One region of the Solibacillus kalamii genome, then DNA from elsewhere that is predicted to be linked to it. Evidence: riboswitches for the same ligand, from Rfam matches in the RefSeq annotation. Region 1 holds a riboswitch; each other region holds the start of a gene.
What was found. A riboswitch is a leader RNA that binds a small molecule or an ion and turns the genes downstream of it on or off. The one in region 1 is predicted to bind cobalamin.
Positions count from the first base shown of each region.

Region 2: it holds a riboswitch for cobalamin, as region 1 does, so the genes downstream of both, cobJ (precorrin-3B C(17)-methyltransferase) here and CBM15_RS03080 (ABC transporter substrate-binding protein) in region 1, are expected to answer to the same signal.
Region 3: it holds a riboswitch for cobalamin, as region 1 does, so the genes downstream of both, CBM15_RS00080 (hypothetical protein) here and CBM15_RS03080 (ABC transporter substrate-binding protein) in region 1, are expected to answer to the same signal.

Region 1 is NZ_NHNT01000001.1:659,537-663,774, forward strand. Features, by position in the region: gene CBM15_RS03070 (adenosylcobinamide amidohydrolase) at 61-1,527, opposite strand; gene CBM15_RS03075 (FecCD family ABC transporter permease) at 1,527-2,525, opposite strand; gene CBM15_RS03080 (ABC transporter substrate-binding protein) at 2,518-3,465, opposite strand; cobalamin riboswitch at 3,609-3,797, opposite strand; gene CBM15_RS03085 (acyl-CoA dehydrogenase family protein) at 3,901-4,238, opposite strand, start outside.
Region 2 is NZ_NHNT01000007.1:157,506-161,743, reverse strand. Features, by position in the region: gene CBM15_RS11800 (GNAT family N-acetyltransferase) at 1-28, shown strand, start outside; gene CBM15_RS11795 (acyl-CoA thioesterase) at 43-447, shown strand; gene CBM15_RS11790 (DUF2785 domain-containing protein) at 454-1,254, shown strand; gene CBM15_RS11785 (S16 family serine protease) at 1,464-2,156, shown strand; cobalamin riboswitch at 2,326-2,512, shown strand; gene cobJ (precorrin-3B C(17)-methyltransferase) at 2,740-4,238, shown strand, end outside.
Region 3 is NZ_NHNT01000001.1:9,780-14,017, forward strand. Features, by position in the region: gene cobS (adenosylcobinamide-GDP ribazoletransferase) at 1-558, opposite strand, end outside; gene CBM15_RS00070 (bifunctional adenosylcobinamide kinase/adenosylcobinamide-phosphate guanylyltransferase) at 571-1,113, opposite strand; gene CBM15_RS00075 (ABC transporter substrate-binding protein) at 1,311-2,264, opposite strand; gene CBM15_RS00080 (hypothetical protein) at 2,254-2,811, opposite strand; cobalamin riboswitch at 2,972-3,153, opposite strand; gene CBM15_RS00085 (Fur family transcriptional regulator) at 3,205-3,615, opposite strand; gene CBM15_RS00090 (metal ABC transporter permease) at 3,612-4,238, opposite strand, start outside.

The sequences.
Region 1 (4,238 bases):
ATTTCCTTTAAGTATTTTGACACTCTTTTTCCATGCGCACGCTTTTCACTTTAAGTTTTTTCACTTATTATAATGCTGTTTATATTTCTTAATCGCCTCGATCGTCACTTCAAAAACGACTCGGCCGATCAGTTTGCCGATTTCTGTAATAGGTCCGGCATACGGCATTTCTTCACCCTGTTGGGTAGCGGCAATCAATAGACTGTCCGTTGCGGTGCTTGTTGCTATCGTATTTGTTACTGAATCTTTTATTTGCTGATCTGCTAATGCTTTCGTTTTGGCTTCTGTTGCCGTAATCATCGCCTGAATAAATGCTTCATCTGTCAGCTTACCATTAATGATTACCCATGTATTAATCGTACCGATATGTGGCTCTTCTTCGCGCAAATATGTTTTCGTAACGTCAACACTGTTACCTACCCCTGCTGTTACCATGACAAGGATTTCTGCATTATTTTTCGAGAAATGACGAATTGCCGCGCAGCTTGTTTCCACGGCTGTCAGCATGACGACCGTATTTGTTGGAGAAAACGTGCGCTCTTTCAAAAATTGCTCCGTTTCCTCTTTCACATTATAAATATCGTATTCAGGAGCAATGGAACGGTTGAGTAATGTGTCATACCAGCCTATGCCGGCATTATGCACAGCTGATGAAATTACTTTTAGCGGTGCCTGTGCCCGATATTCGATATAGTCTTTAGTTATTTGAAACTTGTTGATATGGATTGCCGCAGCTTTTCGTTCCATTTCATTCGTTGGCAGCATCGTAATTTGCGGTTTTGGCAGCTCCGGATGGGGATATGTCGCAATTCGAGCCTGATACACATCGGCAATCTGTTCTTGCAGCACGACTTCATGCGGTTCGCCAAACGCCCGTACTTCACCATTTTCCAATAGCAGCAGCTCATCACAATAAAGCGATGCCAAGTTAATATCATGGAAAATCGAGACAACTGTCAGCCCATGCATCTCAACTTGCATCCGAATCATATCCAAAATCTGCTTTTGATGGGCGATATCCAAATGGTTTGTCGGTTCATCCAATAGAAGCAGCTCCGAATTTTGTGCAAGTGCCTGTGCGATAAATACCCTTTGCTGCTCGCCGCCGGATAAAAACTCCAAATACTGATTTTTATATTGCGAAACACCTGTGCTTTCCATCGCCCGCTGTACCGTCGTTTCATCTTCTTCCGTCCAAGATGAAAAAAAACCGCTCTGATGAGGGTAGCGTCCTAACGAAACCGCATCATATACACTGTTCGTAAATGCGCTTGCATTTAATTGGGGGAGTACGGCCATCTTTTTCGCTAATTGCTTGTTATCATAGCTTTTAAGAGGTTTCTCTTCAATGAAAATTTCGCCTGTTTCACATTTCAGCACACCACTGATCATCTTCAGTAATGTCGATTTTCCGCTGCCGTTTGGACCAAGAATCCCGAGAATTCTTCCTTTTTCCACGTGAAACGTCATATTTTTCACAACCGTTTTCCCACCGTAACCGCCGGATAGATTATTTACTTTTAACATTATGCAACAACCTTTCTACGTTGCTTGAAGAAGATATAGGCAAAGACAGGTGCGCCAATAAAGGAAGTAATAACACCAATCGGCAGTTCAATAGGGGAAATAATTGTACGTGATACTAAGTCACAAATGACGAGCAGGCTTGCACCGTTCAAAAACGACAATGTCAATAAATGTCGATGGTCTGCTCCGATTAGCAGGCGAATCATATGCGGTACTACTAATCCGACAAATCCAATTGTCCCGGATGCAGCAACAGCCGCTCCTGTTAGGATGGAACCACCCGCCAATATCATATACTTGCTGCGCTTAACATTTACCCCTAAATACTGGGCACGCTCTTCTCCATAAATCATCGCATTCAATTCACGGCGAGTCAGCCAAATAATTGCCGTACCAAGCACCATAAATGGTAGCACCATCCGGACATATGGCCACCCTCGCATCGATACACTTCCTAGAAGCCAGCCGATGATTTCTCGTAGCTGTTCACCAGTAAGTGCGACCATTAAGGAAATACAGGACCCTAAAAACGAGCTGAAAATAATTCCCGTCAAAATCAGCGTCTCCATTTTCATCGAACGGTCAACAAGTCTGGCAAATGTCAGGACGATGATCATCGTAAATGCAGCTCCAGCCATACTGAATACCGGCAATGTGAATACACCGAGCACCGGTATGGAAATGCCTAAAAAGATTGTCATTACCGCACCTACCGAGGCTCCTGATGAAATACCTAATGTGTATGGATCTGCCAAAGGGTTTTTAAGCAACCCTTGGAATGCTGCCCCCGCAATTGCTAAAGAAGCCCCGATTAATGCGGCTAAAATGACGCGGGGCATTCGGATTTTCCACAAAATACTGTATGCAACCGGATCTGTAGTTTTATCCCACAATGTCGAAAACGGAATATTAACAGACCCGAACGAAATGCCAATCCATATACTGCTTAAAAGCAATCCAATCGATAGTACATAGGCGATTGAATATTTTTTATTCATTGAATACCTCTGGATAAATTGCTTCTCCTATTGATTCAATACCTTCTACAATACGCGGACCTTGTCGACTTGTCGTATCGCTATCGACTAATTTCACATTGGCGTTTTTCACAGCATCCATTTCTGCATATGCATCATTTTCCTCGATTGCTGCCAAGTCGTTTTCATATGTTACTAAAATGATATCCGGATTGCTCTTTACAAATTGCTCCGAGCTGTACTGCGGCCACCCGAGTTCCGGAACGGCATTTTCTACATTTAATACTTCAAGCATTTCACTAATGAACGTCTCCTGTCCAGCAACATATAGTTTTGGATCTGTCCCAACAACAACAAATACGGACTTCTCTTCCAGGTCGGCTACTTTCACTTCAATTTCTTCAATCCCCTCTTTAATGGAGGCGATCATTTCTTCTGCTTCTTTTTCTTTATTCGTCAGCTTGCCAATTTGTTCGATTGTTTCATATGTTTCTTCAAATGTTTTCGCATCTTTTACAACAAATACAGGAATTCCTATTGATTCAAGCTGAGCAATCGCCTGTTCATTGAAACTGTACAATCCCGATTCATGTGCGACAACTAAGTCGGGCTGCAGACTGATTATTTGTTCTAGATTAAATTCCATGCCGCCAACTGATTCTTTAGATAATGCTGCTTCAGGATATGTATCATTGTCGTTCACAGCGATAATTTCATCGTTTAACCCTAGTCCGAATAAAATTTCCGTATTGGATGGAGCCAATGTAATAATGCGCTCTGGTGCTTTTTCAAGCGTGATTTCTTTGTCCAAGGCATCTTTTATAGTTACCGGGAATTGTGCTGCTTCAGTTACTTCTGTATTGTCTTTTGCTGATTGTTCATCTGTTGCTTTTTCCGAGTTGCATGCCGCCAATGTTAATGTAAGTAATGCTGCGGAAGATAGCAGTTGCCATTTTTTCAAAATAAATAACCTCCAAAAATTTCGTTGTATAATTTTCTACAAAAATAAAAAGCTTCCTACTAAAAATGAAGGAAGCTTTACGTATGCAAATAAAATTCAATGGAAAAAGAATTTATCCGCCACATCCTATCCTCGTAGGTTTATTTTAGGGCATTATAAAGGCAGGTCTCCTGGCTTATGCATAACGTTGATAAACGCCTTCCCGAAAGTTTTTCAGTGGCATACTGCTCTCAACTAGCATTTACAGTGGCGGGACCGCATCGGAATTGCACCGATTTCCCTTTTACTCCTTACTCTATCAGTGAGCAAGAACCTTTATCGTCCATATAAAATTAATAGCTCTATTATAGCTGATATTCAGAAAAATGTGTGCTCAATCGCCAAAGTTTCAGATAATTCTTCTTATTTCGCTGAAATTACGAATAAAAGAATTGCTTACCCCTTTGCTTTTAAGCTTTTTTCAATTGCCGTTTCAGCTAAACGTTTAATCGTAATGTCATCCATTGGCGGATTGTGCAGACCTGCACGGACATCACGGTAATAGCGTTGAAGCGGATTTGATCTTTGCAGGCTTTTTGCCCCAACAAGACGCATCGCTTTATCGACAACTTCGATTGCTGTATTTGTCACTACATGTTTCGCAATATTAATTTCATTGACTAGTGTCGCCTTTTTAATCGGGTCATTATATAGTCCCGCAACTCCGTAAATCGTAAAGCGTGCTCTCGTCAACGCCAAATCCATTTCTCCGATCAGCGTTTGTACATTTGGCA
Region 2 (4,238 bases), on a different contig from region 1:
TATGGTTCGTTATGAAGAGAGAAATTAAGGGGGACAAATATTGTGAAAACATTATTGGCAGAACAACCGATTCAGATTAACGCCTATGATATCGATGCGATGGGCATTGTAAGTAATATTGTGTATGTACGCTGGTTTGAGGATTTACGTATGGCATTTTTAAATGAGCATTATCCATTAGCAGAGATGATGGCTGTGCAAATATCCCCGATTTTGATGAAAACAGAGATTGAATATAAAGCCCCTTTAACAATTTTCGATCAACCAGTCGGCCGGTGCTGGATGGTGAAAATCGGGCAATCCAGTTGGGAAATGGAACTGGAAATTACAACGGAAAAGCATAGTCATTGCATCGGAAAACAATCAGGATGCTTTTTCAATTTAGAAAAGAAAAGAGTTGCGAAAATTCCTGATCCATTAAAGAAGCTTTTTGAAATGGAGCAATAAAATTTGATGAAAGAACAATTAGAAGAAATTGTAAAAAATTCGATTAATCTGGATTCAATTGATTTTAACGAATTAATCCAGTTCATGCTAAAAAATATTGGAAATCCGGATGGCTATTTACGTGACAACTTAATTTATCGGGGATTTTGCGAATTAATTCTGAATGGAAAATTTACTGAAGAACAATTAGTTACCATACTGAAAACATGTTTGGATGACGAGCATCTTTATTTAAATATTACGGATTATGGAATTTCTGATGATGTGTTTATGAGATCGTTTTCAGCACTTGTCATCACTCTTATTTTAGGGAAAGATCGTGAAAAGAGAAGTTTACCGGAAGAACTTATTATTGAGGTAATTCACAGAAGTATTCATTATTTATTTCTTGAAAGTGATTACCGGGGATTTGTCAATACGAAGGGCTGGGCACATGGGGTTGCACATGGAAGTGATTTATTAACAGAAGCAATTAGACATCCGTTGATGATGGATTCTCAATTATTATGGAATGCATTACAAAGTTTAAAAAGCTGTCTTCATACTGAATATGCTTTAATCGATGAGGAAGAAGAACGTATGTTACCGGTCATTGATGCATTACTGGATAAGGGACTGACGGATGAGCAATTGGTAACGTGGTTAAAAGAATTGCATTACATAGAAATCGAGGATTGGCATAAAAAATACCGGTATGAATGGAATGTGAAAAAATTTGAGGCAGCATTATTAAGACATTTATTAAAATCAACTAAATGTACAAAAACAACTAATTGGATTGTTTATGAAAGTCCTGCTGTCGTTTAGCATAAGGAGCTGAAATATTGAAACCTATTACTTTAATTGTGCTCCCTTTCATTTTATACATAGCTGGTTTACTAGCATATTATTTAGATAAGATTAGCGGTTTTCAATTAATAGCTTTTATTATAGTGGGCTCGGTAATCTCACTTTCCGGGTTCTTTCTATACCGGAATAACAAAAGGCTGAAAGGAATTTTCTCGGGGATTTTTTTTGTGCTAGCACTGTTAATTGTGTTTGAAAGTCGACTGATCAATTATGAAAAATATACTTATTTTCTGATCTCCTATAATGAGCCTTTTGAAATTGTAGAAAATTCAGGTATCCATGTACTTGCAGTGGAAATGTTTGAAGCACCATATATTACAGATTTGGATTATCTAATAAAAACTATAGAATATTCAAGTGATAAAGAAGTTTTAGATGCCGAAGTGGTCACGAATAAAATCAGGTACCGTTCAAAAAATGAAGAGTTGCTCGGATATATACGTCCTACAGTGAATCATTTTGAAACGATGAAGGAAAATGTCATTGCCCACTTGCCTGAGAAATCAACAGCTATCGATCAATTTTTAAAGAGAGACGATATAGAAGGTGACAGTGCAGGACTTGCCACTGTGTTAAGCGGTCTTATCGAAAACGGTGAATTCCACAATAACATACCGATGGCGGTAACGGGTGCGATTGATAGCAAAGGAAACGTGAAGGAAATTGGTTCGATAAAGGCGAAAACCTTAATTGCTGAACAAAGCGGCTTTTCACATATTCTTATACCTATGGAAAATGAAGAAGAGGCGAAGGAAGTAAAAATAAATGAGCAACTTAATATCAACATTATTGCTGTCACATCTATAAATGATGCCGTAGCCTATGTAAAAAAGCTAAATGAACCCGTGACAGGAAAATAATAAAGTGAATAATTGAAATTAAACAACCTTTGATTAGTTGGATACTAAATTTATGTACAAAACACCTAATACACGATTAATAAACGCTTCATTTATGCTCAAAAGCTTATGAAGATAATAATTACCCTATCATTTTTTAGTAGACTATGTTATTTTTATAATAATTTAATAATTTGCAATTTAAATAAGTGCTTACAGAATTTTGTAAGGTAAAAGGGAAATTAGTGAAAGACTAATGCAGCCCCCGCTACTGTAATAGCTGATGAAATCACAATGAATCACTGTCGTAAAGATGGGAAGATGTGAAAGTAAAAGGAAGCTTAAGCCAGGAAACCTGCTTATTTAAACGATACTTACTTTTCGGAGGGAGAAGTATAGGCGAAACAAGTAATTGTTTTTGTGTTTTTCTATACTTTTTTAGTATTAATTTCACATGCCCGTACCTCTTTCTAACGAGAGGTGCGGGCTTTTTTTATTTCTTAGTGGATAAGCAATACTAGTTTTTAATGAAATCCACATAAGAAAAATTATCATCATGTCCTATTTGGTGCGAAATGTATTTTTCTATAGGGAGGGTATTTACATGCAAAAAGGAAAGATCTTTGTTGTAGGGTTCGGACCTGGAGATCGGGAACATATAACAAAACGTGCAGTCGATGCACTGCAGCAAAGTGATCACATTATGGGCTACAAAACGTATGTTGAACTGATTGAGCACTTAGTGACGGCGAAAACCATTGTCAGTACTGGCATGACTGAAGAAGTTTCACGCGCACAGGAAGCTGTAAAACAGGCTGAAGCCGGCCATATAGTTGCTGTTATTTCCAGTGGTGATGCTGGTGTTTACGGAATGGCGGGCCTCGTATATGAAGTATTAATCGAAAAGGGCTGGACTGCAAAAGAAGGGATTGAAGTAGAAGTTGTTCCGGGTATATCAGCGATTAACTCCTGTGCAAGTTTACTTGGCGCCCCGGTTATGCATGATTCGTGCACAATTAGTTTAAGTGACCATTTAACACCTTGGACGGTCATCGAAAAACGGATTGAGGCAGCTGCAATGGCAGACTTTGTCGTTGCGTTTTACAATCCTAAATCCGGCAGACGGACAAGACAAATTGTTGAAGCGCAACGAATATTGCTTAAGTATCGTTCACCTGATACACCTGTCGGATTAGTAAAAGCTGCCTATCGGGATACGCAGGACATTGTGTTAACAACATTAGAGGAGATGCTGGAACATGATATCGGAATGCTGACAACGGTCGTCGTGGGGAATTCCTCAACATTTTACTACGATAATAAAATCATTACACCGCGTGGTTATCAGCGAAAATATACTTTAGGGCAAGAAAAACAACTATTAAAACCGCATCAACGATTGAAAAAAGAAGCGGAACCATGGGCATTGGACCAGGAAACGGGTGAAGCGGAGACAGGCTACGAAAAAATCGTAGCTATCGAGAAAAAAATAGCTATACCAACAGTTAATAACATAAGCACATTACAGCTTGCAAATGAAGCATTAGCGCTCGTACATAAAGAAACGTCAGCTGTAAAAGTTGAAGAAAATCCGTTTTTAGTACAGCAACAAGTTGAATCCATCTTTGAGTTTGCTGTATCACCGGGTGTTGCCAATAAAATGATTACACCAGCCCAAATGATTACTTTGGCAGAAGTAGTCGGAGAACACGGTACGATGGAGTATACCCCTGATCACCGTCTTGTACTGAAGGTACCGACGGATTCACCTGAAAAACTTGTCAAGAAAGTGGAACAAACAGGATTACTCGTTCAACCTGTCGGTGACGTAGTGATCGTCAAGGCGTGTGATTTCTGTTACGGCGAAAAAGCGGAATCCATTCCATATGCGGAACAGATTATGGAAACGCTCGGTGGCATTAAAATGCCGAAAGAGCTGCATGTCGGTTTTAACGGTTGCGGAATGGCATGTTATCGTGCGGTTTTTGATGATATCGGTATTGTTTACCGCAAGAAAAAGTTTGATTTGTTTATCGGTTCCAAACCAGTTGGACGAACAGCACATGCAGCACAACCTGTCCTTGAAGGGATCGATCCCGAAAA
Region 3 (4,238 bases), 650 kb from region 1:
AACAAGCTTATTTCGAATGACGATCCCTTTAAAATAAGCAGCGAGTCCCTTTTCTTTTGCCGGCTGCATCGTTACAAAATAGAGCAGCATCCCCATTCGCGCTATAAAAGGAATAAAGATTAAAAATGGCACAATCGCCAATTGCCCATACGTCAACATTTCATAAATAACGCCGATTTTTAATACAAGTAAACCAAAAACACTAAGTACCCCAAATGCGCCTGTTCGCGGATCATCTAATATCTCCAGCCGTTTCTCCTTTTCTCCATAGGAAAAGAACGCATCGCTCATATCGATCCAGCCGTCTAAATGCAATCCACCTGTCAGAACGATCAATCCGATCACAATCAAAATCGCCAACAGCAACTCCGAAACCTCACTATAACGAGATAGTATAAATACACCACCACTAATGATGGACCCGATAAGTAAACCGACAATCGGCAAAAATCCATACATCCATGTAACAGACTTGGCATTCATATCCAGCTGTTTTTTTATCGGCACTGCCGAAAAAAATTGCCAAGCTAACAAAAAACCGCTCCAACTATTTTTCAACTTGGTTCCTCCTTACTTCCATCGCTGTACAAGCTGAAATTGTACTTCATATGCTTCATCACTATTTTGGACAATCCATTGATGAAGCTCACCTAGCAATTTGCGGTACAAATTTACCTCATCATACTGTGATGGCAGTTCATCCAGCACTTCATTTGATACAACTATTATTGTAGCACCTTGCTTCCGCCAAGTTAGCAATTGCTTTTGCAGTGATTCGATACAATTATCGATGTACTCGCTATTTTCATTTATTTGTTCATATGTATACAGTACATTCGAAAGCCATGTTGTCACACATTCAAAAAGCACAACATCATTATTTGAAAGCTGCTCGATCGTAAAAGGAATCTGTACTTGCATTTCAACTGTGTTCCAATGGGCGTTCTGATTTTCGCGGTCTTGCTGATGGCGGATAATTCGTTTTTTCATTTCCTCATCAAAGGATACACCTGTCGCCACATAGTAGAGCGTCTTTTCTTCACCTAACTGCCTAGCAAATTTTTCTGCAAAAGCACTTTTGCCGCTGCGTACACCACCGGTTATAAAAATCAATCGTATCCCTCCTTATTTTATCAATTACGCCTCGGCGTAATTGCGTCCGTATTCGACTTTGCGCTAAAGCGCAAAGAATTCATTACCGAAGTCGTGACATCCGCCGGAAGCCAATTAACTTCATTCAGTGATACCCGCTGAATGAAGTTAATTGAAAAAGACACGCCTAAACTTAGGCATGTCCTTTTATTCTATACTTATTTAAATAGTTCCGGGTATACTGATTGTGCCATAATTTTAACGGCTTCACCAATACGCGGTCCAGGACGGGACATAATATCTCCATCGACTAGATAAACCGCCTTTTCTGAAACTGCCTGTATTTTATCCCAACCAGTGCGTCCTAGAATCTCATCAACTGCATTTTCCATATAGGTTGCCGGTGTAATAATAATTTCAGGATTACGAGTAATGACATCTTCTTCCGCCACACTAATCCAGCTCGTCTGATCAGCAAAAATATTTTCAACATTGGCGTGATCCATTATTTCCTGCTGGAACGTACTGCTGCCGGTAGTCCAAAGATCCGGAGCTGGCGAAACTTCATAATATGCTTTTTTCTTCGTATCGATTGTCGCTGTTTTTTCTTGTACTGTTTCGATTTGTGCTTTAATGTCGGCTACAATTTCTTCGCCTTTTTCTTTTACATCCATTACTTCGGACAGTTGGATAATATCCGAATATACATCATCAAATGTCGCAGCCGAAGCAATTACAAACACTTTTAAACCTGCATCTTCCAATTGGGCAATTTGTGCTTCCTCCCCGATTGTATAGGCAACAACGACATCCGGATTTAATTCCAGAATTCGCTCTGCATTGATGGCAGTTGAAGTCGACACACGCTCAATTTTTTGTGCGGCTTCCGGATATGTATCATATTCTGTTGCCCCGATAATTTGTTCACCTACACCCAGCTCAAACAAAATTTCTGTATTGCTAGGCTGCAGGGAAATAATCGTTTCCGGTACTTCATCGAATGTTACTTCAACACCACGATCATCAACAACTGTATACGGTGCACCTTCACTTTTCGAAGCAGACTGTTCCTCTTTTTTTACGTTATTTTCTGATTTTTCATCATTTGATCCGCATGCTGCTAATAATAATGTTGCCGCTAAAGCAACAATCCATTTGTTGTTAAATTTCATTTGTTGCAACCCCTTTTTTCTTTTTCGTCGGATAAGATTTTGAGATGAATGGAATTTCCTCTTGTTGATGCTGCTGATTCATAAAGACCGCCATGACAAAAAACACATTGGCAAGCAGCCCGAGAAAATCAAACAAAATTTCATCCACTTCTCTTTCTTCGCTCACTTTATGTAATGCCCTGTAAGACTTTTTCGCCTCACTGCGGCAAATATGCAGTCTTGCTGCACTTTCGATTCCTTGTGGCAGTACAAACTGCTGAATCGCTTCTCCAACTTCACTTACATAAAAATCGTATCGATCGCTTAGCCATTGCAAATCCTCAAATGTAATGGCTAATTTACCGCGTACCGAACCATTGGCATGGTAAGCTAACGGTTGGATTCTCCTCAAATCTTCCAAAACGAGCTGACCGGAAGCATCATCAACTAACGTCGGAAAGACTGTACCGATTCGCGTTGTTAAAGAATCGGTGCGGATTTCATAGTCGACGCAGCTTGATTTTTCCCGCATAAACGGATAACAGGAAAAACGGATATCCTTTTTCATAAAATTCCCCTCACTTCAAGTAGTGCCTCACGAAATTATGAGTGTACGAAAAAAAGCCACCCAAGAAAATGGATGGCTTCAAAAATCAGAAAAGAGTGCTGCAAAAGGATGCTCATTCGATCAGTGACTGCCGTACATTCTCTTTAATTCCGAAGAGGGATGTTACGATAAGAAAAAGATTGGTCTCCTGGCTCTGCGTTTCACTTTACTCATAAGTACCTTCCCGCTATATTAGCAGTGGTCTCACACTTATTTTCATCAACGCTTACAGTTACGGAAATAGCTTCGGATTTACACCGAATTCCCATTTATGCATAATGCATCTTTTTCCTGCAAATTTATTCAATTTGTCTTAATCACTTTAGCATATTAACAGAAATATGCAATGGAAATTTACAAACAATCCGGACATTTGCCATAAATCTCAAATTTGTGTGCTTCTACAGCATAACCCGGCAGCTTTTCACCGAGCATTTCCATCGGGCAAACAGACAGTTCCTTTACATTCCCGCAATCACGGCAAATAAAATGGTGGTGATGATGATCCGACTCACAATGCATACGGAAGTTACGCTCACCGTTTAATTCTGTTTCTTCTAAAATATCAAGCTCCACGAAAGTAGCGAGGTTTCGGTAAATTGTATCGAAACTCATCCCAGGGAAATCTTTTTTCAATACTGATAACAAATCACGGGCAGTCAAATATTTGTCTGTAGCTGCAAACATACCCAAAATCAACTCTCGTTTATCCGTCTTTTTATAGCCATTATCCTTTAATATTTCCCATGCGCGCGCTGCATTCACAGTACCTCTTCCCCTTCCGATTTAATTGTGAATTTCAAAACAAGCTTTTTGATTAAAATTACTAATAACAAGATTAAAATGGATGTGACAACAATTGTTCCACCCGGTGCCAAGTTCAGGTAAAATGCAGAAATGAGTCCGATTACTACTGCCAGCTCTCCAAATACAATCGCTAAAATAATTGCTTCTTTAAAACCGCGAGCTAAACGCATCGCTGCAGCTACCGGCAATGTCATTAAGCTTGAAACAAGCAGAATCCCGACAATACGCATACTTGCTGCGATAACGAGTGCGACAACGATCATGAACAATAAATGAATCCATTTCGCAGGTAAACCGCTCGCTTTCGCATATTCCTCATCGAATGACAATACGAAAAGCTCTTTAAAAAATAGAATCAAAAATAATACAACTACGACTGCAATTGCCAGCACAACATATAGATCCTGACGCGATACAGCCGATACAGAGCCAAATAAATAGCTCATTAAATCGGTATTAAATCCGCTTGCAAGTGATATTAAAATGGCACTCACACCGATTCCGCCCGACATAATAATTGGTATCGCAAGTTCTTCATAATGTTTATATAGTCGGCGTAATCGTTCAATTAAGATCGAACC